DNA from 2 places in the Selenihalanaerobacter shriftii genome. Region 2 is predicted to be linked to the other one. Evidence: a T-box and tRNA genes for the amino acid it is inferred to sense, from the RefSeq annotation. Region 2 holds a T-box; the other holds one or more tRNA genes.
The links. The T-box of region 2 lies ahead of B5D41_RS07400 (valine--tRNA ligase). A T-box ahead of a tRNA ligase gene usually reads a tRNA of that ligase, here a tRNA-Val.
Positions count from the first base shown of each region.

Region 1: it has a tRNA-Val gene. The T-box ahead of B5D41_RS07400 (valine--tRNA ligase) is inferred to sense a tRNA for this amino acid. The anticodon was not compared.

Region 1 covers NZ_FUWM01000015.1:53,126-69,434, reverse strand. Annotated here, with positions in the region: gene B5D41_RS09245 (redox-sensing transcriptional repressor Rex) at 1-204, opposite strand, end outside; gene lgt (prolipoprotein diacylglyceryl transferase) at 490-1,236, shown strand; tRNA gene B5D41_RS09235 (tRNA-Phe) at 1,329-1,404, opposite strand; tRNA gene B5D41_RS09230 (tRNA-Val) at 1,460-1,535, opposite strand; gene ilvE (branched-chain-amino-acid transaminase) at 1,618-2,469, opposite strand; gene B5D41_RS09220 (anthranilate synthase component II) at 2,459-3,058, opposite strand; gene trpE (anthranilate synthase component I) at 3,055-4,551, opposite strand; gene purH (bifunctional phosphoribosylaminoimidazolecarboxamide formyltransferase/IMP cyclohydrolase) at 4,853-6,421, opposite strand; gene purN (phosphoribosylglycinamide formyltransferase) at 6,444-7,055, opposite strand; gene purM (phosphoribosylformylglycinamidine cyclo-ligase) at 7,075-8,106, opposite strand; gene purF (amidophosphoribosyltransferase) at 8,122-9,546, opposite strand; gene purL (phosphoribosylformylglycinamidine synthase subunit PurL) at 9,510-11,699, opposite strand; gene purQ (phosphoribosylformylglycinamidine synthase subunit PurQ) at 11,692-12,393, opposite strand; gene purS (phosphoribosylformylglycinamidine synthase subunit PurS) at 12,395-12,655, opposite strand; gene purC (phosphoribosylaminoimidazolesuccinocarboxamide synthase) at 12,672-13,379, opposite strand; gene purB (adenylosuccinate lyase) at 13,430-14,821, opposite strand; gene B5D41_RS09165 (patatin-like phospholipase family protein) at 14,825-15,748, opposite strand; gene purE (5-(carboxyamino)imidazole ribonucleotide mutase) at 15,816-16,309, opposite strand, start outside.
Region 2 covers NZ_FUWM01000011.1:43,748-60,056, forward strand. Annotated here, with positions in the region: gene istB (IS21-like element helper ATPase IstB) at 288-1,049, opposite strand; gene istA (IS21 family transposase) at 1,050-2,630, opposite strand; gene B5D41_RS07390 (DUF3800 domain-containing protein) at 2,833-3,990, opposite strand; gene B5D41_RS07395 (Eco57I restriction-modification methylase domain-containing protein) at 4,301-7,582, opposite strand; gene B5D41_RS07400 (valine--tRNA ligase) at 7,708-10,356, opposite strand; T-box leader at 10,402-10,634, opposite strand; gene B5D41_RS07405 (UbiX family flavin prenyltransferase) at 10,732-11,340, opposite strand; gene B5D41_RS07410 (amidohydrolase family protein) at 11,351-12,697, opposite strand; gene mqnC (cyclic dehypoxanthinyl futalosine synthase) at 12,734-13,813, opposite strand; gene B5D41_RS07420 (menaquinone biosynthetic enzyme MqnA/MqnD family protein) at 13,800-14,648, opposite strand; gene mqnE (aminofutalosine synthase MqnE) at 14,648-15,745, opposite strand; gene B5D41_RS07430 (UbiA-like polyprenyltransferase) at 15,820-16,309, opposite strand, start outside.

The sequences.
Region 1 (16,309 bases), on a different contig from region 2:
AGGCACCTCATAACCTACACCTCTTCTTCCAAACTCTCCATAATATGATAAATCTTTTCTTACTTGAGTAGAAGGAATACCTATTCTCTCTCCTAGATCCTTTGATGATATCACATCTACATCCATTCTGTCTAATTTCTGCAAACAACGATAATAGATTGGCAAACGCTCTATAGTTGTAGCAGGTGTCATTGCATCTTTCACATTTTCTCCTCCTTCGCTTCTAAAATACTTTCCATGTTTTTTACTAAAATCTAAATTCAATAAACTTAGAAAAATAATACAGAATAAGTGATTCCTTACTTAATATATTACTATAAATATAATAAAAATCCTTTTAAAATACCTAAAAATTATTTATATTTAATATTATCACAAACTTACAGCAAACTATTTTATTCTATTAATTATACTAACCTTCTCTTTACATATAATATAATATATATTATTATATTAGTAATGTTAACTGTTCTTAAAGGAGGCGTATTAATGCTTAAACCTGATTACATAGATCCAGTAGCTTTTGAAATCGGCCCTCTATCTGTACATTGGTACGGAATAATTATGGCTTCCGCTATATTTTTAGGGTTGATCATAGCACTAAAAGAAAGTAAAAGGAGAAATCTAAATCCTGATACTTTCTTAGATCTTATCATCATTGCTATACCAATATCAATTGTTGGTGCTAGAACTTATTATGTTATTTTCCAATGGGATTACTATAGTCAAAATATACAAGATATAATAGCAGTATGGGAGGGTGGTTTAGCTATTCATGGTGCTTTAATTGGAGCTACTCTAACTGCTATCATCTTTACTAAAATAAAAGGAATCAAATTCTGGAAAATTGTAGATATAGCTGCTCCCAGTTTAATTCTAGGTCAAGCAATCGGTCGTTGGGGTAATTTTATTAACCAAGAAGCATATGGATATAAGACTGATTTACCTTGGGGTATGTATATCAATGGTGCTTATCGTCACCCTACCTTTCTATATGAATCAATTTGGGACTTATCAGTCTTTATATTCTTAATGTGGTTAAAAAAGAGAGATAATATTAAAAATGGTGAAGTTTTTTTAACATATATTATGACTTACTCTCTTGGAAGGTTCTTTATTGAAAGATTAAGAACAGATAGCTTAATGCTAGGATCACTACGTGTTGCGCAAGTGATTAGTATATTATTAATTATCGGTGCTGGTTCATTGATCTATTGGCGGCGAAATAAAGCTTAAGAAGTATCAATAATTTCATAATAAATAATAAAAACTGACCAATAATTGGTCAGTTTTTTTATGTAAATTTTATATAATTTACAAAATAAGAATGGTGGCAAGACCCGGATTCGAACCGGGGACACGAGGATTTTCAATCCACTGCTCTACCGACTGAGCTATCTCGCCACACTAATAAAAATTAACATTTCTACTTTTCCATGATTTTCATCCATAAATAAAATGGTGGGCGAAACAGGACTTGAACCTGTGACCCCCTGCTTGTAAGGCAGGTGCTCTCCCAACTGAGCTATTCGCCCTCTCGCTTACATTTATATATGATACTATAAAATTATTTCCTTGTCAACAAAATTTATATTTTTTCTTAAAAATAATTTTCATCTATCTAGGTCTAGGAAAATTATCAAAAATTTCCCTAGTTATTGGTCCTGGTTTGCCGTCTCCAATTAGCCTATTATCCATCTTGACAATCGGTATTATCTCTACAGAAGTCACCGTAGCAAATGCTTCATCTGCAGTATAGAAATCATGTCTAGTTAGATTCTCTTCTTTAACTTTCAACTCCAATTCTAAGCCTAATTCAATTACTAATTTTCTAGTTATTCCAGCTAATATTCCAGCAGATTTAGGTGGAGTCTTTAAAATACCATCTTTAACCAAAAAAAGATTACTAACTGTTCCTTCAGTAACAAAGCCTTTTTGATTTAACATAATCCCATCATCTGCCCCAACCATTTTAGCCTCTGCTTTAGCTAAAATACTATTAAGAAAATTACAAGATTTAATCCGCGGATTAACTGTTTCTATTTGGCTTCTACGAGTAGGAACCGTAACTACCTCCCAACCTTTTTCATAAAGTTTAGGATCAGGTGGCGATAATGGCTTAGTAATTATCATTAACGTTGGCTCCTTAGCATCAGCAGGATTAATTCCTATTCCAGCCTCACCTCGAGACAGGCTAATTCTAATATAAGCATCACTTTCACTTAAATCATTAGCCTCTAATGTTCTTTTAATTTCTATAGCCAATTCTTCCTGTCTCCACGGTATCTCCATTAGAATTGCTTGAGCAGATGAATATAATCTATCTAAATGCTCATTCAGTTTAAATACTTTGGAACCATAAGAACGCATAGTCTCAAAAATCCCATCTCCATATAGATATCCACGATCCAGAGGAGAAATTCTAGCCTCCTCTAGTGGAATTATTTCTTTATTAATATTAACCTGCATAATCGATCACATTACAATCTAGCTTTGGTAATTCTAAAAAATTGGCCAGCAAATCATGACCAGCTCTAGTTAAAATAGATTCTGGATGAAACTGCAAACCTACAATATCATATTCTTTATGTTTTATACCCATAATCTCTCCTGCCTTAGTTTTAGCAGTGATTTCAAAAGAATCTGGAATTGTTTCTTTTTTAATAATTAAAGAATGATACCTAGTCGCTATAAATGGAGATTCAATCTCTTCAAAAATTCCTGCCTCATTATGATAAACTTTTGATGTCTTACCATGCATTAAGTTTTCAGCTCTAACAATTTCCGCACCAAAAACATGTCCAATACACTGGTGCCCTAAACAAATACCAAGAATAGGGATCTCTCCTTTAAACCTTCTAATCACATCATTAGATATTCCCGCTTCTAAAGGAGTACAAGGCCCTGGGGAGATAATTATCTTCTCTGGAGACAACTCCTCTATCTCTTCAATAGTAATTTTATCATTGCGATGAACCACCATTTCAGCACCTAATTGTCCACAATACTGAACTAAGTTATACGTAAAAGAATCATAGTTATCTATCATTAGAATCATTTAATATCACCTTTTTCTACAAGAGTAATCGTTTTTAATAATGCTTCTGCTTTCTTTAACGACTCTTCATACTCCTTTTCTGGAATCGAATCATCAACTATTCCAGCTCCAGCTTGTATATATGCTCTACCATCCTTAATCACCATTGTTCTAATTACTATATTTAACTCCATTTCTTCACCAAAACCTAAAAATCCAATAGAACCAGTATATGGGCCCCTTCTAACTGGCTCTAATTCCTCAATAATCTCCATCGTTCTAACTTTTGGTGCACCAGTAATTGTTCCTCCAGGAAATGCTGCTCTTAAAATATCAAAACGATCCTTATCCTGATGTAATTCCCCTCTTACATTAGAAACTATATGAATTACATGAGAATACTCTTCTATTACCATCAATTCATCCACTTCTACTGTTCCATAATCAGAAACTCGTCCTAAGTCATTTCTTTCTAAATCGACTAACATAATATGTTCCGCTCTCTCTTTTGGATGGTTAATCAATTCATCAGCCAATGCTTGAGTTTCTTTTTTAGTCTTACCTCGTGGCCTAGTACCAGCAATTGGTCTAGTTTCTACTACTCCATCTAATGAACGAACTAATAATTCAGGAGACGAACTAACAATCTGTAAATCTCCAAAATTCAAATAAGCCATATATGGTGATGGGTTCAATTTGCGTAATACTTTATAAACTGTAAAAGGATCTTCTGTTATAGGCGTGTCTACTCTAACTGATAAATTAACCTGAAAAATATCCCCAGCTTTAATATATTCTTTAGCCTTTCGTACAGCATTAGCAAACTCTTCCCTGCTAAAGCTAGCCTCATAATCTAAATCATCTTCATTAAATGCTAAATCACCAGTGAACTCTTTAATTTCATCTTGATATTCATTCTCTTCTAACTGATCAATAATCCAATCTATACGTTCTACAGCTTGATCATATAACTCATTTATTTCACCCTCATCTAACATCATATTAGCAATTACTAATAACTCGTCAGCAAAATGATCAAACACAATTACTGTATCAGTAAAAGTAAAATAAATCTCTGGTAATTCTAAATCATCTTCTGCATCTGTAGGTAATTCCTCAAAAAAACGACCCACATCATAATTAAAACAGCCAATCCCTCCACCATAAAATTTAGGTAATCCATCTACTTTAACCGGCTGGTATTCATCCATGAGTTCACTTAATTTCTGTAAAGGATCATCAGTTAACTCTATTCTTTCTTCTTCATTCTTAATATTAATTTGATTACCTTTACTTCTAAAAGTCATAAATGGTTGATAACCTAAAAAAGAATAACGGGCAATATTCTCAGGTCCTTTTCCACTCTCTAATAAAAAGAATTCTTTATCGTCTCCTCCCAATTTTTCAATAACAGAAATCGGTGTTTCATCATTTAAAGCAATCTTACGATAAATAGGAATTATATTTCCTTTCTCCCCCATTGCTTCAGCCTCTTCTTTAGTTGGAAAGTACAATTACTTAACACCCTCTCGTTTTTTTAATTTTCTAATAATTAAATTTAAGTCTAAAAATTAACCTCACTTCTATATTCTTCAATAGAGTTATCTAATCCTTTAATCTTAACCCTATATTTTTGCACAACTAATGCTTCCCCCTAAAATCATCCCTCTATCCTCCATTAATGTCACCTTTTATTAAAAAATATATTTTTTATCATTATACACTAACTTAAGTCATTTTGCAAACAAATGTTCTTTTATTCACAAGCTAAAATATAAATAAGAGCTTGAGTATACTCAAGCTCTTATGCAAAGATTAATGTTTAAAATGTCTTCTACCAGTGAAGACCATAGCTATATTATTTTCATTTGCTGCTGCTATTACTTCTTCATCTCTAATGGAACCACCTGGCTGAATAATAGCTTTAATTCCAGCTTCTGCTGCACTTTCAATAGCATCTTTAAATGGAAAGAAAGCATCTGATGCTACTACTGCTTCCACTTTTCTATCTCCAGCTTTACGTCCAGCAATAATCATGGCATCGACTCGACTCATCTGTCCAGCTCCAACTCCAACAACTTGTTCATCTTTAGCCATTACTATAGCGTTAGACTTTACATGCTTAACTACTTTCCAACTGAATAACATATCTTTTAATTCTTGATCAGTAGGCTCTCTTTCAGTTACTACTTCGACTTCTGACTCATCAAGTTGAACTATATCTCTATCTTGTACCAATAATCCCCCAACTACTTTTTTCATATCTTTTTCTTTAGTATTCTGATCTATAAATAAATCTCCTGTTTCTAATAACCGTACATTTTCCCATCGTTCTTTTAATACCTTTAATGCTTCTTCACTAAATTTTGGAGCAATGACAGCCTCTACAAACTTTTCAGGTCCTGCTATTTCTTTGGCTGTTGTTTCATCTACTTCTCTATTTAAGGCTACAATGCTTCCATAAGCAGAAGTAGGATCACCTGCATATGCTTCTTCATAAGCTTTTGCCAATGTTTCAGCTGTAGCGATTCCACATGGATTAGCATGTTTAATTACTGCTACTGCTGGCCTTTCTGTAAATTCCTTTACCAATTCTAATGCACCATTGGTGTCATTGATATTATTGAATGATAAGGATTTACCATGTAATTGTTTAGCAGTAGTTATTGAAGGCTCTGTAGTCTCTGTTTCACAGTAGAAAGCTGCTTTTTGATGTGGATTTTCACCATATCTTAAATCATCAACTTTCTCATACCTTTCTCTAATAACAGGAGATAGTCCTGAATCTTTTTCAACAAAATCGGATAAATAGTCTTGAATTAAGTGATCATACTCTGCAGTATGCTTAAAAGCTTTATAAGCTAATTCTAATTTTACTTCTGAATTTAACCTTAGATCATTATTCTTCAATTCATCTAAAATCTTATTATAATCATTCGGATTAACTACTACTCCTACATCTTGATGGTTCTTAGCAGCTGATCGAATCATAGTTGGACCACCAATATCAATATTTTCAATTGCTTCAGTAAAATCCACATCATCTTTAGCAATAGTTTCAGCAAAAGGATACAAGTTAACTATAATTAACTCTATAGGCTTAATGCCTTCCTCTTTAATCTCTTTCATATGTTCTTTATTATCTCTAACTGCTAAAATTCCACCATGTACTGCGGGATGAAGTGTTTTTACCCTACCATCCATCATTTCTGGGTAATTAGTTACTTTAGTAATATCTATTACTTCAATGCCTGCCTCTTTTAACTTTCTGCCAGTTCCTCCAGTAGAAATAATATTAATACCTAACTCATCTAATTGCTCAGCAAATTCTACTATTCCATCCTTATTTGACACGCTAATTAGGGCATATCTTACTTTTGACATCTTATCACCTCTATACTTAGTTTTATAGAATCTCCACTTTTCTTCCTTCAACTTTTAATCTTCTATCAGCAAAAAGTTGAATAGCTTTAGGATATATTTGATGTTCCTCTGCTAATATTCGCCGAGAAAGACTAGCTACTGTATCATCTTCTAAAACTTGAACTGCTTCTTGTAGAATAATTGGTCCGGTGTCCATCCCTTCATAAGCGAAATGAACAGTACAGCCTGTTACTTTCACTCCATGCTTAAATGCTTGGCGTTGTGCATCCAACCCCGGAAAAGCTGGTAATAAAGACGGATGGATATTCATCAAACGATTACGATAATATTCTATAAAATGAGAACTTAAAATTGTTATAAAACCTGCCATAGCTACTAATTCTACTCCATGCTCTTCTAATATTGTAATCATCTTTTCTTCATACTCTTGCTTACTATTAAAATCACCTGGGATTATAGAAACTCCTTTTATTCCATGCTTTTTAGCTCTTTCTAAAGCCTTAGCATCAAGATTGTCACTAATTATAATTTCAATCTTAGCATTCAATCTATCTGCCTCAATACTATTAATTATAGACTGCAAATTAGTTCCACGTCCGGAAACTAAAACCCCTAATCTCAGTCTTTTAGCCATCTAATTCACCTCTCTTCTCCTACAAATTCAAATCAACATTCTTATCACCTTTTTGTATCTCGCCGATTAAATAAGCATCTTCACCTATATCTTCTAATTTATTTAAAATATTATCAGCATCCATTTTAGGAACTACAATCGCCATACCTATTCCCATATTAAAAGTTCGATACATTTCTTTAGCTTCGATATTACCTTTATCCTTAATTATATCAAAAATAGATGGTGTAGGCCATTCTTCTGAATCAATTACTGCTTTAGTTCCTGTTGGTAGAATTCTAGGTAGATTCTCTATTAATCCACCACCGGTAATATGAGCAATACCTTTTAAATTAAATTCTTTCATTAATTCTAATATTGGTTTTACATAAATCTTAGTCGGTTGTAACAGTTCCTCTCCTAGCTTTCTATCTAGCTCTTTAATTTCAGCATCTACATCATAATCTGCCATATCAAATAATACTTTTCTTGCTAAAGAGTAGCCATTACTATGAATGCCATTTGAAGATAACCCGATTACTTTATCACCAGGCTTTATTTCTTGACCTGTAATTAATTTTTTCTTATCTACGACACCTACAGCGAAACCAGCTAAATCATACTCATTCTGATTATAAAATCCTGGCATCTCAGCCATTTCTCCCCCAATTAAAGCAGCTCCCGCTTCTTTGCAACCTTTACTAATTCCTTTTACAATTTCTTCTGCCTTTTTAGGAATTAAATTATCAATTGCCAAATAATCTAAGAAAAATAAAGGCTTAGCACCTTGCACTATAATATCATTAACGGACATAGCTACTAAATCTATTCCAATAGTATCGTGTTTATCCATCATAAAAGCTACTTTTAATTTAGTTCCTACTCCATCTGTACCGGCTACCAAAATCGGCTCTTCATAACCATTCAAATTAGGAGCAAAAAGTGCCCCAAAACTTCCTAAACCGGTCAAAACCTCTTTCCCAAAGGTTGATTCCACATCTTTTGTTATTTTATCTACTGCTTCTTCTCCAGCAGCAATATTAACTCCAGCCTCTTCATAAGATACTCCCATCCTATCACCTCCATTTTATTCTAGGTCAAACTTGCCTGTTCCTACCTTTATATGATAGTCACCATCAAAACAAGAAGTACAATAGCCATAGTCTTCAGCATTAATTGAGTTTAATAGTCCTTCTTGGCTTAAATAATGTAAAGAATCAGCTCCTATATGTCCAGCAATCTCTTCAATACTTTTTTTAGCTGCGATTAACTCTTGTCTGCGAGATGTATCTAATCCATAATAACATGGATAAGTTACAGGTGGAGAGGATATAGCCATATGCACTTCTTTAGCGCCGGCCTTTTTAACCATTCTAATAACCTGTCTACTAGTAGTCCCTCTAACAATAGAATCATCGATTATAATCACTTTTTTATCCTTAATTATTTCTTTAATCGGATTTAATTTAATTCTTACTTTTAAATCTCTTATTTCTTGAGTAGGTTGAATAAATGTTCTCCCTACATATCTATTTCTTAATATCCCCTTTTGATAAGGAATACCTGACTCCTCAGCAAATCCAAGAGCAGCAGGAATTCCTGAACCTGGTACCGGAATTACTAAATCTGCTTCTACCTCCATCTCTCTAGCTAATTGCCTTCCCATTGCTCGTCTAGCCAAATGTACATTCTGGCCGCCAATTATACTATCCGGCCGAGCAAAATAAATAAATTCGAAAATACAGAAGGTATGAGGTTTCTCTTCACTAAAATGAAAACTCTCAATGCCATCTTTGTTAATAATTACCATCTCTCCTGGTTGAACATCTCTAATTAACTCTGCATCCATAATATCAAAGGCACATGTCTCTGAGGCAACGATATAGCTATCTCCTGATTTCCCAATAGATAATGGTCTAAAACCATAAGGATCCCGAGCTGCTATTAAACCATCATCAGTCATAGCTACTAGACTAAAAGCTCCCTTTATCTGTTGTAAACTGTGAGTAAATGCTTCTATAATATCATCTTTAAAAGAACGAGCAACTAAATGGGCAATTACCTCAGTGTCAAGAGTAGAGTGGAAGATAGAACCTTGATTCTCTAAATTAAATCTTATTTCAGAACTATTTACTAGATTACCATTATGAGCAATAGCCAAGTCACCTTTATTACAATTTACTAATAAAGGCTGAGCATTAGCCAATAAACTAGAACCGGTCGTGGAATAACGAACATGACCAATAGCTGCTTCTCCATTTAATTCCTGTAGCTTTTCCTCATCAAAAACATTAGTTACTAGTCCCATATCTTTATGAATCTTAAAGTTACCATCTATATTTACACAGATTCCAGCACTCTCTTGTCCTCTGTGTTGTAGAGCATGTAGACCTAAATATGTTAAATGGCCTACATTGGATTTTTTATCAGAAGAGAAAATACCAAAGACTCCACACTCTTCTTCCATTTTATCCATTAAGCCTTCACTTTGGAACGAATACTCTCTTTCCATTCTCTCTTCATCCCCTTAACTTTAAGATTAATTAGATCATTAATAATTAATTCTTCTCCAGTAACTTTTCCTAATTTAGTTACTGATATATTATTAGATAATGCTATCTCTTTAACCTGGTTTACATCTTTTTCATCTACAGAAATTACAATCCTACTCTGAGTTTCAGAAAATAGCAAACCACTATTTGATAAATTATTATCAATTTCTATTCTAGCTCCTAATCCTCCAGAAATACAGCTTTCAGCTAAAGTTACTGCTAATCCTCCATCTGCACAATCATGAGCAGATTTAATTATTCCTGCTTTAATTGCTTCTAAACAAGTATTCTGCACCTTCTTCTCTAAATCTAAATCTAATTCAGGTAGTTTACCTGTCTCTAAATCATGAATAACTTTAAGATATTCACTACCGCCTAATTCTTCTTTGGTTTCACCTAATAATAGAATAACATCACCTTCATCTTTAAAATGGGAAGTCGTTGCTTCTTCAATATTCTCTAATAAGCCCACCATACCTATAATCGGTGTTGGATAAATAGCACCAGCCGGGCTTTCATTATAAAAGCTTACATTTCCACCAGTCACAGGTGTTCCCAAACTTAGACAGGCTTCGCTAATTCCTTCAATACATTTTTCAAACTGCCAATAAATTTCTGGTTTCATTGGATTCCCAAAGTTTAAACCGTCTGTAATTGCAATCGGTTCGCCTCCAGCACAGACTATATTTCTAGCTGCTTCAGCTACAGCAATAGCTCCTCCTAATTCCGGATCAAGATAACAATACCGTCCATTACAATCAGTAGTTACTGCTAAGCCTTTCTTTGCTCCCTTCACTCGTAAGACTGCTGCATCAGAACCTGGTAAGACTACAGTATTAGTTCGCACCATATGATCATACTGTTGATATACCCATTCTTTACTAGCAATATTCGGAGACTGTAAAACATCTAATAATGATTGATTATAATCGGTAGTTTCTGTTAAATTAGTTAAATCATAATCTTGCACTTCATCTAAATAAGAAGGTCGCTTTGATTCTCTTTGATATTCTGGAGCATCATCAGCCAATGAACGCGCCGGTACTTCTGCAGCTATTTGACCTTTATCTAAAATTCTTAACATACCATCATCTGTTACTTTTCCTATAACTTCAGCATGTAAATCCCACTTTTCAAATATTTTTTCTACAATATCTTCTTTCCCTTTTTTAGGCACTACTAACATTCTTTCTTGAGATTCTGATAACATCACTTCATAGGAATTCATCCCTATCTCTCGTTTAGGAACTAGATCAATATCCAGTTCTATTCCTGCTCCTCCACGACTAGCCATCTCACATGAAGAACCAGTAAGTCCAGCTGCTCCCATATCTTGAATACCGACTAATGCACCGGTTTTAATTAATTCTAAACAGGCTTCCAACAGTAGTTTCTCCATAAATGGATCTCCCACCTGAACTGCTGGGCGATCTTCCTCAGAGTCTTCGGTCAATTCATCGGAAGCAAAGCTAGCCCCTTGAATTCCATCTCTTCCAGTAGTAGCACCTACTACCATAACTGGATTACCAACACCTTCAGCAGTTCCAGTTGAGATATCTTCATGATCCATAATTCCTACACACATAGCATTAACTAAGGGATTCTCTTGATAACTTTCAGAAAAGTAAACTTCTCCTCCAACCGTCGGAATTCCAATACAATTACCATAACCAGCAATCCCCTCCACTACTCCTTCAAATAAAAATTTAACCCGATCATCATCTAATTCTCCAAAACGTAAAGAATTTAAAGAAGCTATCGGCCTAGCCCCCATGGTGAAGATATCACGAATAATCCCACCAACTCCAGTAGCTGCTCCTTGATAAGGTTCAATCGCTGAAGGATGATTATGACTCTCTATTTTAAAGGACACTGCTTGTTCATCTCCAATATCAATAATCCCTGCATTCTCTCCTGGTCCTTGTAAAACTCTATCGCCTTCAGTTGGTAGATTTCTTAAAATAGCCTTTGAGTTTTTATAACTACAATGCTCAGACCACATAACTCCATACATTCCTAATTCTGTTTTATTAGGATCTCTACCTAAAATATCAACAATCATATCATATTCTGTTGCTGTTAATCCTTCATTCTCCCACGGTTTATTAGCCACATTGCTCACCTCTCTTAATTACATCCTCTAAGATTGATGCAAAAATTTTATATCCATCATCTTTTCCATTTCCTAAAATAGTCTCAGAACATCGTTCAGGATGAGGCATTAATCCAAATACATTCTTCTCTTTATTACAAATCCCAGCAATATTCTTAACAGAACCATTTGGATTCTCTTCTTCTGCTGCATATTGAACTACAATCTGATCATTGGCAACTAATTCTTCTAAACCATCCTCATCAATATGATAATTACCTTCTCCGTGAGCAACAGGAAGATTTAATATTTCTCCTTCTTCACATTCATTGGTAAAAGGAGTGTCAGCATTAACTACTTTTAAATTAACATATTTACAAGTAAACTTTAAAGAATCATTTATCTTCATTGCCCCTGGTAAAAGCCCGGCTTCTAATAAAATCTGAAATCCATTACAGATTCCTATTACTAAACCACCATTATTAGCATAATCTATGACGGAATTCATAATTGGAGAAAACCTAGCAATCGCTCCTGTTCTCAAATAATCCCCATAAGAAAAACCTCCAGGCAGTATTACACAATCATAATCTGATAAATCTTGTGCTTCTTTATGCCATAACATTTCAGTAGGTTGACTTAATACTTCATGGGCTACGTGATAACAATCCTGATCACAGTTAGAACCAGGAAAGGTGACTACAGCAAATTTCATACTACCCCTCCATCTCTTCAACTTCAAAAGTATAATCTTCAATTACAGGATTAGCTAATAGACGTTGACACATCTCATCTACTTGCGTCTTAACTTTATCTTTCGTTACTACATCTTCAATCTCTAATTCCATATACTTACCAATATTGACATCAGATACATTCTTATATCCTAGGGAATCTAAACCACCTTCTACTGCCTGTCCTTGTGGATCCAGGATACTTTCCTTTAATAGCACTTTAATTTTTACTTTCCAATTCATTTTATATCCTCCCTATCTATAAGTTCAATCGTTTTAATATTTCTTGATATGCCCCTTCTACTTCACCTAAATCTCTTCTAAATCTATCTTTGTCTAGTTTCTTTTTACTTTGAGCATCCCAAAAGCGGCAAGTATCTGGAGAAATTTCATCTCCTAAATAGATCTCCCCATCCGTTCCTTTACCAAACTCTAATTTAAAATCAACTAAATCGATCCCTTTATCAGCTAAAAATTCAACCAGTATTTCATTAATCTTAAAGGCTAAATCTTTAATCACTTCTAAATCATTAGGATCAGCTATTTCTTCCGCTTGAATATGATATTCATTAATCATTGGATCTCCTAAGTCATCATCTTTATAATAAAACTCTAAAATCGGTTGACTTAACTCAGTACCTTCTTCTAAACCTAATCTCTTTGCTAAACTACCCGCTGCTATATTTCTCATTACTACTTCAACCAAAATAATATCTAATTTCTTAGCTAGTACATCTGTGTCATTTAGTCGTTCTATTAAATGAGTTGGAATATCGTTATCTTCTAATAGTTCAAAAAAGATAGTAGAAATTTCCGCATTAAGCTTACCTTTCTCAACAATTTGCCCTTTTTTCTCACCATTAAAAGCAGTTGCATCATCTTTATACTCTACAATTACCTTATCATCTTCTTCTGTCTTATAAATCCTTTTCGCTTTTCCTTCATAAAGTTCCTCTAATTTCTCCATTTTTATAACCCCCACTCTTAATATTTCAGCTAAATTATTAATAATATAAATTAAATATTTAAAATTCCTTGCCAATAATCCACTACTTTCTCTGTCTTTTGTACTGCAATCCCAATATATTTTTCTGGCTTAGTTAGTAGTTCCTTTTGTTTTTGATTTAACTTTTGCCAGTAGGCTTCTAATTCCTCTTTATCTTGAATCAATTCTCTCAATGTTTGTCCTGTTTCTTGAGCTTCTAAAGTCAACTTTCTGACTGCTTCATGAGCATCTGGGTGTCCTAAAGAGGCTAATAGAATATAAAGAGGCTCTGCTACTATCATTTCTTTGCTTTGATTAAAGTTCTCCTCCATATTCTCCTGATCAACTACTAGTTTACGACAAGTTCTAATTAAACGATTAACTGATGACAAAAAGCCCACTATTAATTCTGGAATAAATCTTGACGAAGCTGAATTAGTTAAGTCTCGTTGGTGTTCTGAAATTTGATCTTGATAAAGAGTCATCATTCGCGGCATAAATTCCTTCCACATACTCTTAATATTTTCATAATTAATAGGATTTCGTTTATGAGGCATAGTCGAAGAACCAACCTGATCCTTACCAAAATATTCTCCTACTTCACCGATCTCTGTTCTTTGCAAATGTCGCATATCATCACTAAAATTGGCAATTACTCCAAAGCCAGAGACTAAAGCATGAATAAAATCTGTTAAATATTCCGGTTCCACTATTTGAGTAGAGTGAGTACTAGCCTCTAAACCTAACTCTTCTAAAACTTCAGCTTCAAATGTCTCTGGATTATTAAAGAAAAGGTGACTTGCATTATAAGCTCCTACTGCTCCGGTCATCTTTCCTTTTAGTCTTTCACCGCTTTCTTTAATTGCTAAAATTCTATTACCTAATCTACTAACATATTCAGCCACTGCAAAACCAAATGTTACCGGCACTGCATGCTGCCCATGAGTTCTTCCCACTTGAATTGTATCTTTCTCTCTTAAAGCTATCTCCATTAAAATTTTCTGTAACTCTTTAAGGGTAGGTAAAATTAATTCTTCAGCGCATTCCTTATATCGTACAGAATTAGCAGTGTCTACTATATCAAATGATGTTGTAGTAAAATGAACATATGGTTTAGCTTCCTTACTAACTTTTCTTTGAATACAATTCACTAAAGCCCGAATATTATGTCTAGTCTTCTTCTCTTCTTCATATACCTCTTCTGCTGTAAGTTCTTCGATTGCTTTCTCTACTTCTTTAACTACTTCAAAAGAACAGATACCTTCTTTAGCTAATGCTTTAACTAAAGCTAGTTCTACTTGGGCTTGATATTTAATCTTAGCTTCTTCTGATAAGTATTTTGAATAATCTTCAAAATTTTCTTTACGTAAAGAGTAACGGTGGTCTAATGGACTTATATTTTTGAAAATATTTCGTTCTATCACTTTTTACTTACCTCCTTTTATCAACCTTTCTATTTTAGGAACTAACTGGTATCCGATCTGCCTCCCAGTCTTTAGAAGATATGGGATCTTTTCTATATCAGTTAAACTGGCCTTTTCCACTTTAGGTTCAATTATTAGATCAGCGTAATCTTCTAATATTAAGTTGGAAACCTCCTGCCCCATAATATCAACTGACTGCAGGATAAGATCTACTGGATTCTTAATCAATTTATCATCTTGGATGGCAAAACCTAAATCAATTGCTACCTTAATATCTACTCCTAACTCATCTAAAATATCTGCTGGCACATTATTTTTTAAACCACCATCTACTAGTAAATGTCCTTCAACCTCTAATGGGATGAATAATCCAGGAATAGAAATAGTAGCTCTAATAGCAGTAGCTATCTGTTGATCAGTAATAAAGATTCTATCATCTAAATGCTGTAAGTCTGGCTTGAATTCATTAGCAATAAATATTACTAATTCTCCACTCATAATATTGGTTGCTGTAATAGCTATTGGTATTCTTGCTTCATTAAAATATTTTCCTTCCGTTTCCTTCAATAAATCTTTTTTAATCTTATTACCTGATATTAAGCCCATAGGCATTTCTTTTGGAGAAGGACCTAATTTTGCAGATATGCTCTTTATTAAAAATTTAATTATTTCAATAAAACCTAAACTTAAGTCAAAACGCTTACCATCTTTAACTTCTAATGCTAATTTATCTAAATCACTAGGTTCTAATCCTGCTCCATATAAACCGGCGATTAGGCCTCCCATGCTACTACCACTAATCATATCAATCTGAATTCCTTCTTTAGATAAGACTTCTAAGATACCAATATGAACTATCCCTCTCAACCCACCGCCTCCTAAAGCGAGTCCTATAGTAGGACGATTAACTGCTTTTCTTCCTAACATCAACCTCCACCTACCTTGAATTATATATATTTATCTTATTAACTGATATTAAAAAGAGTGCAGCCTGTTAAGAATGATTATTCAAGTATTCTTGATACCCCAAGTTTTCTAATTCCTCAGCAGTTTCTTTAACTTTGTCAGCCATTTTTTCTTTATATTTTTTAAATTTTTCTCTAATTTCCTGATTAGCTACTCCTAAAATTTGAATTGCCAATAAACCAGCATTCTTAGCACCATTAAGAGCAACAGTCGCCACTGGAACTCCTCCTGGCATCTGCACCATAGAATATAAAGAATCATTTCCACCTAATGTAGAAGTTTTAATCGGTACTCCAATTACTGGCAAAGAAGTATAAGCAGCTAATACTCCTGCTAAATGTGCTGCCTTTCCAGCTCCAGCAATAATCACCTCTAATCCTCTATCCTCAGCTGTCTTTGCATATTCTTCAGCTTTAGCTGGTGTTCTATGAGCAGAAATAACAGTTAACTCATATTCAATTTCAAAATCCTCTAAAACCTCTGCCGTTTCTTTCATAATAGGTAAGTCTGAATCACTACCCA
Region 2 (16,309 bases):
AGTTCCTGATATTTCTCTCTCTTCATACCAGGTTCTTTGACCCCGACAGACCCTCCGGAATCTCACCTTATCAACATTATCCTAAGTCTACTTTAGTAGACGGCTTCATTTTGCCAGAAATATCAAACTTACTTGGCGTACTAACGTTAATGGTGTTTACGACGCCTCATCAAAGCTCACCTGATTTCAATTTAGCATAATAATTTCAATTGTATAACCCGATGTTAATGTCAAGTAAAAATTGACCCTTTTTTCAACTCAAAATTGACCCATCTTGAGTAAAAAAATTAACTACTTTTTTCTAACCAATCTTTAGTTTCTTTCATCCTAAATGAGTTTCCATTCATATTTAAAACATACGATTTATGAGTTAATCTATCTACCATTGCTGCTGTTAATGCTGGGTCATTGAAGATTTCATTCCATCTATCAAAAGATAGGTTTGAAGTTATTATCGTTGATTTTCTTTCTGCTCTAAGTGAAAGAAATGAAAATAATAATTCACTACCTTCCTTATCAAACGAAATATATCCTAGTTCATCAAGTATAATTAAATCATACTTTTCAAATTTCTTCTCAAAGGACCGTAATCGTTTTTCACTTCTTGTTTCTTTTAAAGTATTAATTAGTTGTGGTACTGTTGCAAAAAACACCTTATAACCCTCATTACAGGCTTTAATACCTAATCCAATTGATAAATGGGTTTTACCTGTCCCTGGATTTCCTGAAAAGATTATATTTCTATTATCATTTATAAATTTAAGAGTCTTTAGTTCTTTCAATTTTTCCTGAGCACTATCTGGTAAATATTCAGCTATTATATCGCTTAAATACTTTTTATAAGGGAATTTTGCGTTTTTGATTCGTCTTTTTCTACTGTTCTCTTTTCTTACATCATAAGCTTTTCTAAAAACATCTCTTAAAAATTCCTCATATGATTGATCGTCTTTATAGGCTTCACCTACTCTTTCTATTAAGTCTCCTCTAATTCCAGCTAATCGCAAAGCTTTTATATAATCTTTAGTTTCTTGAACTAGCTTTTTATCCATTTAACACACCTCCTGTCTGGTATCCTGTTCAACATTGAAAATTTCGTTATAATTATTTAAAAGATGCATTGAATTTTGAATTATTTCATCTTCTTGATTGGTTTCAAGAGATGTTTTTCTATTTACTAAAGTTTTAATATTATCTGTAGTCACCATGGATGCTTTATTCTTAGATAATTTATTAATTGCTTTTTTTACCTTATCTAAACCTTTTTCTTTAATAATTTCTAAAAGTTCTATGAATTCTTTCGTTTTTGTGGTAGAATTATTATTATAAAACATTTGATATATGTTTTTGATTTCAGGAGCTAATTTCTCGAGGGCAAGAGAATTTTTTAAAGCTCCTGGTTTTCTTTTTAGGGTAGATAAATAATGGTCTATATCTATTGTGCATTTATGTAATTTATAACATCTCTTATGTTCTGCGATTAAATTATCTTTATAATAAACTTTAATTTTTTCTGAATAGATTTTTGCCATTACAAATTTACCTACTAAATAATCTGGCACTGAATATTTATTTTGTTCTATAGTAATAAAGCTATATTTATTTACCCTACACTCTTTATCCCTTGCAACATCGTAAGTTGGCATTAGTTCTTTTAAATATTCTTTTTCTTCATTAAGTTTATCAAGTGGACTCTTCCTATTAAAACGATTCTTCTTAATCTGATTTAACTTATTTAGCTTATTTAATAAATATTGATTGGCTTCTTTCAATGAGTCAAACTCATCTTTTATAGAAAATGCCCGTCTTCTTACAAATTCTACTGATCTTTCTACCTTACCTTTTTCATTTCCTCGTCTTACATTACAAAATCTATAGTTAAATTTATAATAAAGTGATAATTTAACTAAATCTTCGGTTGCTTTTTTTTCAGTAGGGCCCACAAATCTCCTAACAGCTTGTTTTAAATTGTCATAAACTATTTCATTATGAACCCCTCCAAAATGTTTAAATGCATTGACATGAGCATCTAAAAAGTTTACGATCTTTTTATTCTCATAAAGTTTACCATAGCTATAAAAACCATATCCTGTTGTAAATAGGGCCAAATTTAGAACTCTATTTTCACCAGCTATATTAACTTTTACTTCTCCATAGTCAAATTGAAGAGTCTTTCCAGGCTTATATACTTGCTTAATATAAGCTTCTTTAGTTTCTTTAGTATGTTCCCTGACATAATTACAAACTGTACTATAACTAATATCATAACCTTTATCTACTAAATAATCATGGATATCCACTTTCTTCATAAGTTGTTTATGTTTACCTTGAGTTTTCTTCTTTTTATTTTTCTCTAAACATTTATTAATTTCTTCAATAATTTCATCGGTTAATTTTCTCTTACTCCTATTTGATGAATCATATTGTGGCTCTTTAACTAAATTTTCAATTAAACTTAAAATCTCATCTTCCCTTAACGACTTATCTAATTTTGATAGTTGTTCTTCATGGTCTCTAATATATTTCCGTACTGTATTTCTAGATTTATTTGTTTCCCTTGTAATTTTTCTAATTGACTTATCTTCAATAAAATATTTTAGTAATATATCTGCTTTTTCATTCAATTTAACCAACCCTTATTCACCACCTATAATAATTTAATTATTATAGATAGTTTATTTTATTGTGGGTCAATTTTCAATTAATATCGTGGGTCACTTTTAGATTAACATAAACAACCCGACCAATCTTGCATAAGTTATTACCAAGACTAGTATTATGCACTAGGATTAGGTGTCTTAAATGCCATGTTAGCCGACGTATTTGCTGTACCAATTAATTTAAACAATCTACTATATTTGGATGATTAATTGCCCAAAAGTCTGCTAACATTACCCAATTAATTTGCTTTCCCAAAATTATATTAGAAATGATTCTTTTTGCTACACACCAAAAAATAAGCTCTTCTTTAGAATAACCTTCATGAATTTTTAACGTATCAAAAACCATAATAAAACTCTTACATAATTTCTTAACTTCTTTAATAGTTAACTTTTCCTTTTTATGAATTATCTTATCTATTCCTTCTAAAAAGCGATTCATATATTCTAATTCATTTCTTTTTTTAGCCATAACCTTATCCAACAACTTTTCTACATGCAAAAATAAATTTAATAACTCATCATTATTCAAATTTCTTTGTTTTTCTTCTACTTCCTTTGCTGTTACTTCATAGGGGGACAATAAATCAATATTATTAACTCCTCCATTTATTTGAAAATCAACTGATAAACTTAAAGATTTCTCTTTTATATTAGTTTCTATACTAATATCCTTTTCAATTCTTTGGAACCAAACATTTTTATTAGATAAATAACTTCTTTTAATTGCCCATAATAAAAAATCTGAAATTTGAATTCCAGGATGACTTCCATCAACAATTTTTAAATTTACTTTAGGAAAATTTGCCTTCAACAAGGAGGTATTAGCAACCACTGCATTAATTAAAGACTCATAAAAATTCCTCTTCCAATTTTTTTCAAAATGTTTTGGGAAACTACTTTCTCTTTCTGCTACAAAAACATTTACTACATCAACATCTCGATTACTTACAAAAACACTAGCAAGTTCCACCATATGGTTATGTAATAATTTTTCAGTATCAAACTCATCATTTCCATTTTGTCTATATTTTTTCTTATCAAAAGATAAAAAATCAAATTTTAGTTCCAAATCATTAATTAAATACATTATAGCAGAATGAGCTTCCGGACCATCAACACAACTGTGAAAATAACCTCGCTTTAAAGTTTTAACATCACTTTTTCCTAAATCTTCTCTTTGCTTTAAATCATTCATCGCTTTTTCGATTAAATTAGAAGAAACTTCATTTCCTAGAATGGCTGCTCCAATACTAAAATATTGATTATCCCCTTCATAACTCCTTATATTTGGATTTCCGCTTTCATCAATATAAACATAAATTTCTTTCAAAGCAAATCCCTCCTAAAAATCCTATCAAATATGTCAGATAATTTATATATTTACGTCATATGTCGCATATAATTTCCATTTTAAAGTATCACTGACACTAATGTCGATAATATCTACTATAGATTACCTCTCATCTCCCTAAAACTATCCTATACATTAACACTACACTAATCACCCATTAATTTCCTGTCTAAAGTTTAAATTATATAACTATTTTTGGAAATTTTTGAAGTGATTTTTATTTATAATAAAGCTTATTTAAATAAAAAAGCCATTGCTTACCAACAGCAATGACCTAAAAACTAAATTTTTAATTATCCTCTAAACTTTCTTCAACTATTTCAATCTCTTCTTCCGTTAATCCATAAAGTTCATATACCATCTCATCTATCTTTCGATCAGTCTCTTCTATCTTATCTCGCAATTCATCAATTTCCCGCTGCAACTGATTCCACTCGTTAACTACTTTACGTACTACTTGGTATTTATTGTAATCAGGCAATTCAACCTGCAACACCTTCTTAACCAAACCTCCACTGAAATTATCTGCTTCTTCTAACTGCTTCTCCGTAAATTTTTCTAGATAATACTTAATATATTGGCGTTTATATTTATCCTTAACTTCAAATTTCATTAGTTCATATTTACCACTACTCGATTTATCTGCATAGATAGTTAAAATAGTATCATTAATATTAACTGTCATCTCTCTAACTTTTCGCGCCCGACCAGAATATATTTTATTGTAAAAACCACCTTCTTCTACTATATCAGTTAATTGTGGACCAGCTTTAGAAGTATATTTGTTGATTAGATCAATGAAATTAGTTTGTCTAAGTTGAGCTAGTTTTTTATTGCCTTCAATCATAAAATCAGCTTTTTTGATAAATGGTTGTTGTTTTTCTTTACTAATTTTAGGAATTTTAAAATTTCTAAAATCATTTAAGCTAAATGACGGAAAATCATCTCTTTGTAATGATGGATTAGTTTTAATTTGTATATACGAATATAATTTTGAATTTAAAATTGCTAATAAATACTTATTTAAATAATTCTCATCCTCTAAACAAATAGCATAAAGATTCTTTTTAAACGCAAAAGAAGAATCAACATAAGTAAACATTAATCTAAATTGACGACTTACTAATTGTCTACCAAAGATTTTATCTGTATTAAATAATTCTAATGGCTTATTTTCTTTAAGTTTTGTATGGTCTACAAATATCTTTTTAGCATTTTCAGTTTGAAGGTAACGATATATTTGACCATCAAACCATCTAATTGTACTATCTTCATTTTTATCTGCAATCATATATTCTTTAGGTGGTAAAGTTCCTCGGTTAACTGTAGCTATTTCTTTAAGATTAACAGATTCAGTATTATTATATTTAATTTTAATATTAATAACGTCCTTTTCTAAGAAAATAACTTTCCCTTCATTGTTTTCCCAAAACTTTTTATTGATTTTTTGAAAATCATCTATATTAATTTGATTTTGTCTTTCATGAATAGGAAATTTATATGTTTTCACTATTGGACTTATATTATCTGCCTTTTCAAAAGATAAGATAAGTGTATCAACATAAGCATTGAATCTATCATAAGGTAATTGAATTATCTCTAATATATTATATTTAGATAATAATTCATATCTAAAATCATAATATTTCTCACCAGCAAGCCAAGTTATAGGTATTATAAAAGATATTTTCCCATTATAATTTATGATTTCTGTTGCTAATTCAGCGAAAGCAGTATAAGTATTAAAATTACCTTTTGACATTTGAAATTCTCTCAATTCATGAGGAGATAATACAACATATGGTGGATTTCCAATTACTACATCAAAACCACCATCAGCCATAATCTCAGAAAACTCTTCTTTCCACTTGAATGCTTTATCTCCAGCTACTTCTGGATCATCAATTAACGAATTACCACATTTAATATTATCATCAAGATTAGTTAATGGTTTATTCTTATTAGCAGTTTTTAACCACAGAGATAATTTAGTAATCTCTACTGATGATTCATTAATATCGACTCCATAGATATTATTCTTTAAAATCTCTTTTTGTAATGATTCTAGGCCAAAAATACTGCGTTGTCCTTCCTGAATTAAGTCAATCTGCCTATGAATCCATTGATATTCTTTTAATAGAAAATCAAATGCTTGATTTAAAAATGCTCCTGATCCACAAGCTGGGTCTAGTACTTTGATCTTCTTTAACCGTTCTTCATATTCTTTGTAAAACTCCAGATGTTGCTTTTTATACTTACCTTCTACCTGAGGGGTAGCAGCCTCTTCTATATCTGGTAATTCTTCTTCTCCCAATTCCTTCCGTATATCTTCAAGACACTTTCCAACTGAATTTTCAACAATATACTTAGTTATATATTCTGGAGTATAATAAATTCCATCTTTTTTACGCTTCGATTCCTTTTCATTATATTCATCATTCTCAATATCTGCCTTAATCTCTTCAATATCCGAAATAGACTGCTCAAAAACATGACCTAAAATATTAACATCCAGTTCACTATCAAAATCATAAGCTGATATTTTATCTATAACATCGAAAAAATCGTTTTTAATTATTAAATTATCTAATACCTCATCTGCTTTAAACAAGCCACCATTATAGGCATTAATATTATGAGGTTCACTACCTTTATCTATAGCCCTAAAGATTCCTTTTATCTCTTGCCAAATTGTTACTTCACTAAAACTATATGAACTCTTACCACTCTCAATAGCTTGATGGAGTATTTCCGCAGGTAATAAACCCAAATCTTCACAGAAACAGATAAAGATAATTCGGTCTAAAAACTTTTGAGCCTTTTCTAATAATAATTCTTCATCATAATTAGGATTATTAACTTTAAGATGTTCAAATAATTCAACTCTTGTCTGCTTATAAAGGTTATAGAATTTTATAGAGATATCTTCCTCTTTTTTCTGAGTCTGTTCACTTAATCTTAAGGTATTGCTCTTATCTTGTTTATTAATTAAATTCTTTCTAGATAATAATAAATGAAACTTCTTAAAGTTATCCTCTAAGTCTAATTCCTCAATACGAAACTCTTCATAATATCCTTGTCCCCGAATTACTGAATATAATCTAATCTCTATCATATTAGAAACAATAACCCATTTACAACCATCATACTTACTGGCATAACTAAAAGCCTGTTCTACCGGTGTTCCATAATGTTTCCCAGACCGTTTCTGTTTCTTATCTAAACTAACTTTAGGACCTTTTAGTTCAATTACTGCCTCTGTTTTACTCTCTTCATCTTGATAATAAAATCCTAAGCTCCCATCCGGCTTTGTAGCATCAACTTCAGTTGACGGCTCAATCTGTAATGTATACTCGCCTTCTTCACCCGCTTCCGTCATATCCTTATAACCTAAAACAATTCCAAAAATTCCTTTTAAAAAAGAAGCCTGTAACCTTTCCTCATTAGCCCCAATTATAGATTTTAAATTTCGTTTCCAACTTTTGATAGTATCTATCTTCGTCTTATAATTAAGTATAGAATGTTTATTCAAATGTGCTTTTAAAACTTTTTTATTAAATAAATTATCCATTACTATTGCCTCCTAATTCTACATTTACCACCTATGCTATATTTCTATAATTAGAATAAATTTCCTTCAAAATACAAAAAGAGAGCTAATACCCAATTGGATATTAGCCCTCTAAACTTAAGCAATTATGATTTTAACATCTCTAGTCGCTCTTTTAACTGTTCCTTCTTAGCTTTATACTCTTTGACCTTCTCTTTCTCTTCTTCTACTAACTTATCTGGAGCATTATTAACAAATCCTTCATTTCCTAACTTACCTTCTGCTCGTTTAATTTCAAACTCTGCTTCTTCTACTTCATCTTCTAATCTTTCAATCTCTTTATCTATATCTACCATTCCTTCTAATGGCAGGATTACTTCTACTCCATCAGTAATAGCTGTAGAAGCATTCTCAGGTTTTTCAGCTAATTCTTTATCTATTCTTAAATCAGATATATTAGCTAAATTAATAATATAATCTTGCCCAACACTTACTATATCTTCTTTATCAGAACTCTCTGGTTGTAAGATGGCAATAACTTTTTTGCCTGGATTTACTTTCATCTCATTTCTGATATTTCGAATAGATCTAATGATATTCATAATTACATCCATCTTTTCTTCTGCTTCATCATCAAGCTTTTCTTCTTTACCTTCTGGCCATTTAGCAAGCATAATAGTTTCTCCATCATTAGGTAGATTCTGCCATATTTCCTCGGTAATAAAAGGCATGAATGGATGTAATAATCGCAAAATCTGATCTAATACTGACCAAACTACATATTGAGCTGTCTCTTTAGCTGCTTGATCCTCTTCTTGATACAAACGTGGCTTAATTAACTCTATATACCAGTCACAGAACTCATTCCAGATAAAGTCATAAAGAGTCTGAGTAGCTTGCCCTAATTGATAATTATCTAATTCATCTGTTACCTTCTTAGCAACGCGATTTACTCTACTAGTTATCCATTTATCTGCTAAAGTAAGCTTTAATTCCTCTACATCTTCTGGATTAAAGTCTTCTAAATTCATCAATACAAATCTAGAAGCATTCCAAATCTTATTAGCAAAGTTACGACTAGCTTCCACTTTCTCTTGTCTAAATCGCATATCATTCCCTGGAGTATTTCCAGTAATTAAAGTAAAGCGAAGAGTATCTGCTCCGTACTTATCAATAAATTCTAATGGGTCAATACCATTACCTAAGGACTTACTCATCTTTCGTCCTTGACCATCTCTAACTAATCCGTGAACATATACATCAGCAAAAGGTGGTTCATCCATGAATTCAAGAGCTGAGAATATCATTCTTGCTACCCAAAAGAAGATGATATCTCGACCAGTTACCAATACTGATGTTGGATAATAAAGATCTAATTCCTCAGTCTCTTCTGGCCATCCCATAGTAGAAAAAGGCCAAAGCCCAGAGCTAAACCAAGTATCCAATACATCTTCATCCTGTTCTAAATTCTCACTATCACATTCTGAACAACTTGTTGGCTCATCACTAGCAACGATCTCTTCTCCACAGTCTTGACAGTACCAAACTGGAATTCTATGTCCCCACCACAATTGACGTGAGATACACCAATCTCTAATATTCTCCATCCAGTTTAAATATACTTTAGTAAATCGCTCCGGTACAAAGTTAGTATCTCCATTCTTAACTGCTTCAATAGCCGGCTTAGCTAATGGTTCCATCTTAACAAACCACTGCTTAGAAACTAACGGCTCAATTACTGTATCACAACGATAACAATGTCCTACTGAATGATCATGCTCTTCTACCTCAACTAATTGATCATTTGCCTCTAAATCAGACACTAACTCCTCACGACATTGATATCTATCCATTCCTTCATACTTACCAGCTTCTGCTGTCATTTTGGCCACATCATCGATTACTTTAATCACATCTAAATCATGACGCTGACCAATCTCAAAATCATTAGGATCATGAGCAGGTGTTACCTTTACTAATCCTGTTCCAAACTCTGAATCTACATAATCATCAGCAACTACTGGAATCTCTCTTTCTACTATCGGTACAATTACTCTCTTCCCAACTAAATCTTGATACCTTTCATCTTTAGGATTAACCGCAATGGCAGTATCACCTAACATAGTTTCAGGTCGAGTAGTAGCAACGATAATTTCATCATCACTGTCTTTAATCTGATATCTAAGGTGATAAAAATGTCCTGGAATATCTTGATGTTCTACCTCAATATCTGATAAAGTAGTTCCACAATCAGGGCACCAATTAATAATATAATCGCCTCTATAGATTAAATCTTTATTATATAATTGAATAAAGGCTTCTTTAACCGCTTCTGAACAACCTTCATCCAAAGTAAATCTCTCTCTAGTCCAGTCACAGGAAGTACCTATTTTCTTTAACTGGTCTGTAATACGACCACCATACTCATCCGTCCATTCCCACGCTTTTTCTAGAAAACCTTCTCGGCCCACATCATCTTTTTCTAATCCTTCTTCTCGCATCTTATTTACTACCTTAACTTCTGTAGCTATACTAGCATGATCAGTACCTGGAATCCACAGAGTAGTATATCCCTGCATTCGTTTCCAACGAGTTAAAATATCCTGTAAAGTATTATCCAAAGCATGACCTATATGTAATTGACCTGTTACATTTGGCGGTGGCATTACAATTGAAAAAGATTCATTATCTTGATTTAGGTCTGCTTCAAAATATCCATTATCCATCCAATATTGATACCATTTGTCTTCGACAGCAGCTGGATCATAAGTTGTTGCCATTCCTTCTTTACTCATTATTTTCTCCTCCTTTAAAATCATAAAAAACCCTCTCCATCCTATGACAAGGACGAAAGAAGGTTTACTCCCGCGGTACCACCTTAGTTTCTAAAAGATATACTTTTAGACACCTTAACTTAAGACTAAATAACGGCTAGCAACCGATTAAACCTACTTACTTTCAGTCTAATAGCTCAGAAGCTACTTCAATAATTAAGTACTTAGGAATACTTTCAACCTAGGAATTCCCTCTCTGTAAGCTTAGATTATCTACTACTCTTCATCATAGCTTTTAAATAAAATTTGTAATCAAACTATTTATATTTTAATTTAATACTTTCCTATATTATCTTATAATGATTTAAATCATTTGTCAACTAATAACTACAACAATTAACTCCATCTCTTATATAAATTATGCTCGATCCCTAATCGGTCTAAAATTCTACCTACTACAAAGTTAATTAAATCATCTATACTTTCTGGCTTATTATAAAAACCCGGCATTGGAGGAAGAATATCTACTCCTAAATTAGCTAACTTTAACATATTCTCTAAATGGATAGCATTTAAAGGTGTCTCCCTAGGAACTAATATTAATTCCCGTTTCTCCTTTAAAATAACGTCGGCTGAACGCTCTAATAGATTTGAAGATAATCCATGTGCTATTCCAGATAAAGTAGACATGCTACAAGGAACAACTACCATCCCCTCTGTTTGAAAAGAACCACTAGCTGTAGGAGCACCAATATTCTCATTATCTAAATAAGTAATAGTTTCATCATCCTTATCATAACCCAAACTATGCCGAATATTCTCAGCAATCTCTCTTCTTTCCTCGCCTAACTCTATTTCTAACTCATCTCCCCAAACTCTTCGGCCTGGTTTGCTGATTATTAAATAAATTTTATGTCCTTGAGCTGCTATCTCCTCTATGAGGCGTTTAGCATATATACTACCACTGGCTCCTGTAATTCCAATTACATATTTCTTCAATTCCATAGCCCCCTAATTATAATCCCATTATCTTCTGCTGTAAGTTCTTGAATTCAAATATCATCTCTTCTTTTGCAACATCTAAAAATTCTCCTTGATCATAGAGAACCTCTCCTCCAATCATAGTAAAGGCTATATCTCTACTAGAAGCTGTATAAGCTAAAGCAGAATAAGGATTATAAACCGGTTGATTAGCAAAGTTACTAATCTTAACTGCGGTTAAGTCTGCCTGTTTTCCTGGTTCTAAACTCCCTACCTTATCTTCTAACCCTAAAGCTTTAGCCCCATTAATAGTTGTCATCTTGACTAACTCTTTAGCCGTTACAATACTAGCTTCTCTATCTTTTGCTCTCTGTAATAATAATCCAAACTCCATTTCTGAAAATAAATCCAATGAATTATTGCTGGCTGCACTATCTGTTCCTAATCCAACCAATACTCCAGCATCTAACATAGCTGATAAATCAGCTATTCCAGCGCCTAGCTTAGCATTACTCTTTGGACAGTATGCCGCTTTAACATCTAATTCATTTAGTATTTCGATTTCCTCTGGATCGGTCTGTACTAAATGTACAGCTAAAAATCTATCATTTAAGATTCCTAAATCATTTAAATATCTAACTGCTGGAATTCCTGGAGGATCCCAATGTATATTGCTCCAACCTACTGCTTCTCGATAAGTAGTAGCAAACGGGCCTGTCCCATCTATTAAAAAATCTATTTCTTCTTCTGTTTCAGCTACATGCATACAGAGAGGAATATCTTCACTTTGAGAAACATCAGCCACCTCTTGTAATAATCTCCTAGAGACAGAATAAGGAGCATGTGGTGATAAACCTACTTCCAATCTATTACTTGCTTTAGCCTTTAATTCATTATACCTCTTCTTGATATTTAATAAGTTAGCCTCTAATTGCTCATCATCCATACCAAAGACCTCTTGATAAATAATACCTCTCAATTTCATTTCAGAGGCCGCCTGTAAGGAAGCACCAGTCGCTGTCGTATCAGCAATAGTCGTTACTCCTGCTGCTAACAGCTCTAAAGCACCTAGTTTAGCAGAAAGAAGTACTTCATCATACTCTAAAGCTCTACTCTTTTGAACTAAATTACTAATCCAAGGTAAGAAAGGTAGATTATCATTCTCTCCTCTCAAAATGGTATAATCAAGATGAGTATGTAGATTAATTAAACCAGGCAATAAGATAGCTTCACCTAAATCTCGAACTTCTTCTTTCGGATAATTAGCTAATACTTCTTCTTTAAAACCTACAGCTTCAATCTCTTCATCATTAATTACTACTGCCCCTGGACTTATAGGCTCAGCACTTATGGGTAATACCCATTTAGCCGTTAAAATCATATTACCTCTCCTTATTTTATCTAAAGATATCTCTATTTAAAATTCTCTTAACTCATTATATAAAGTATCGCGTTGTACCGGCTGTCGACCAGTATCCTTAATTAGTTCAACTATTCTTTCTAATGGTACTCGATAAGATGTCCCAGCTGCTTTTACCACATTTTCTTCAATCATGGTACTACCGAAATCATTAACCCCAAAATCTAAAGATATTTGAGCTATTTTTGCTCCTTGAGTTACCCAAGAAGCTTGAATGCTAGGAATATTATCTAATACAATTCTAGATACTGCTACCATCTTTAAGTATTCAAATCCAGTAGCACCCATCACTTCTAGGTCATCCTCTAACTGGGTATTACTCGGTTGGAAGGTCCAAGGAATAAAAGCAGTAAATCCACCGGTCTCATCTTGTAAATCTCTAACTTTAATTAAATGTGCAATTCTATCTTCTAAAGTCTCTACATTTCCAAACATCATAGTGACCGTACTCTTCATTCTTATTTCATGAGCAGTTCGCATTACCTCTAACCACTCACTAGAACTAATCTTATTAGGACTAATCTTCTTTCGTACCTTATCCACTAAAATTTCTGCACCGCCTCCAGGTAATGAGGCTAAACCGGCTTCATTTAATTCTTCTAAAGTCTCTTTAATAGATAAGTCAGACTGTTTGGCGATATGTATTATCTCCGGTGGTGATAAAGAGTGAATATGAATATCAAATCTTTCTTTAATAGCTTTGAAAAGATCAACATAATATTCTAAAGTTAATTCAGGATGCAGACCACCCTGCATTAATATCTGCGTTCCATCTAAATCTATAGTCTCTTGAATCTTACGAAAGATTTCATCTCGATCTAAAATATAAGATTCTTCATCCCCTTGTTGACGATAGAAAGCACAAAAATCACATTCTGCTTCACAGACATTTGTATAATTGATATTACGGTCAATAGCAAAAGTTACTTTATTATCAGGATGTAATCTTTCTCTAATTTGATTAGCTACCTTTCCAATAGGGAGTAATTCATTACTGGCTAGTAACTTCACTCCTTCATCTAGAGTAACTCTTTTACCTGCTTGGGCTTTCAGTAATATCTCTTTAACCTCTTTCATTACCTTCACCCCAAATATTTAATTCAGGTTTCTCTTCCACTAATTCTAGCTCATAAGCGTCAGTAAAATACTTCATTACTCCTTCCTGATAACTCTCATTAAAATCATATCTTAAACTTTCAAAGTATCTCAATGCTATTTCCCGAGGAATATCCATCTCTTTAGCAGCTCTATCAGCCAATAATTCAAATTCTTGTAAACCTAACTTTTTAGATTTTAATAATTTATCACTAATTTCATCAACCAATTCAGGATTCTTTTCAGCAAATTCTTTTCTAATTACCCAGATAGCATAAACCATCTTCAATCCAGTGAATCCCTTCCAAGCTCTTCCTAGGTCAGTTATATTTAAATTAGAATTAAGATTTTCCACATATCCATCTAAAGCAGGATCACCAATTAATAAGGCTGCATCCGCCACATCTAACATATGATCTAAATCTTGTTCACAAGTAATATATTCAACATCCACTTGATAATAACGTTTTAAGAGTATTTTAAGTAATGCTACTGTAGTCCGAGAATCTTTAGGTAAAGCCACTACCTTACCATTAAGTTCTTCAATCTCTAGCTCACTAAATAGAAAAAGACTTCCCACTGGACCATCAGATGCAATGGCCAAATCCGGTAGAATATAACAATCATCAAAATTTCGAGCATATTCAATTGCTGATATCGGCGTAATATCAATTTCGCCACGTAAGAACATTTCATTTAATTCTGCTGGTGGTCCGGCAGTAATATCAGCATTTATATCGATCTTTTTATAATCAACACCATAATGTACCGGCCAACAATTAATATACTCAACAATCCCTAATTGTAATTTTTCCATTATTTATTCACTCTCCCAACTCTATTATATACAGTATCTCTTTCAACTGGAATTCGACCAGCCTTCTTAATCATATTGACTATTTCTGTTCGGGTTAACCCTTGGCTTGTCTCAGCTCCAGCAGCATGAGTAATCTTCTCTTCAACTACAGTTCCATCTAAATCATTTACGCCAAAACCTAATGAAACTTGGGCTAACTTAGTGCCTAACATAATCCAGAATGCTTTAATATGATCAAAGTTATCTAACATCAATCGCGCAACAGCTAATACTTTCAAGTCATCATATCCAGTAGTTGGAGTTATATCATCTAATTCAGTATTTTCTGGATGGAAAGCTAACGGAATAAATGTTAAAAAACCGCCTGTCTTATCTTGAAGTTCTCTTAATTTTATCAAGTGATCAATTCGCTCTTCAGATGTTTCAATATGGCCATATAACATCGTTGCATTAGTTTTAATTCCTAAATTATGTGCTTGCTCCATTACTGATAACCATTCTTCACCGCTAATTTTATTCTCACAGACCTGCTCTCTAACTCGAGGACTAAATACTTCTGCTCCCCCACCAGGAATAGAATCTAAACCTGCTGCTTTTAATCGTTCTAACGTCTCTTTGACATTAAGCTCTGCTTGTTCGGCTAAATAAGCTATTTCAACTGCAGTAAAACCTTGAACATATGTATCAGGTCGTTTCTCTTTAGCTAGCTTTAACATATCCTCAAAATATTCTAATGGAAGATCATGATGACAGCCCCCTACAATATGCAGCTCTGAAATTCCTTCAGGTGATTCATCTATTGCTTTAGCAACTTCCTTTAAGTTCATAGTATAAGCATCTTCTTCTTCTGGTTCTTTTCCAAAAGCACAGAATTTACATTGAACTTCACAGACATTAGTGTGATTAATATGACGATTATTTATGAAATAAACTTCATCTCCGCATTTTCTCTTCCGTACATAATCAGCCAAATAGCCGATAGTCAATAAGTCATTACTCTTCATCAATTTAATTCCATCTTCTCTATTCAATCTTTCTCCTGCTAATACTTTCTCTTTAATATCAGCTAATTCTGAATCGATAAATAATTCTTCCATATTCATTCACTCCTTTGTAGTGTCGTACAAATTATTTGATAGTTAACACTCACACTAACCACTCACACTTAATACTACTTAAAAAGATAATCAGCCAAAGTAAAAATAAAGATAGTAATACTGACTATACTATTAATATTAAAGAAAGCAAATTTGACTTTATCAAAATCTGATTTAACCAAGGTATTCTCCTTATAAAGAAGCAACCCTACAATTGCTATTCCTATAGCATATAACCAACCTAAGGTTAGGTATTTTCCAATAAATGCAAATAACAAAAACGTAATTGTATGGAATGCTACTGTAATTCGTAATGATCTTTCCAATCCAAATTTAACTGGGATAGAATAAAGACCATGTTCACGATCGAATTCTAAATCTTGTATAGCATAAATAATATCGAATCCTGCCACCCAAAACATTACTGCTATCCCTACTAAGATCGGTGCCAATGAAATCTCACCAGTAACCCCAACCCAACTTCCTACAGGAGCCATGCCTAAGGTAAACCCTAACACCAAATGACAAAGCCAAGTAAATCTCTTGGTATACGAATAAAAGATT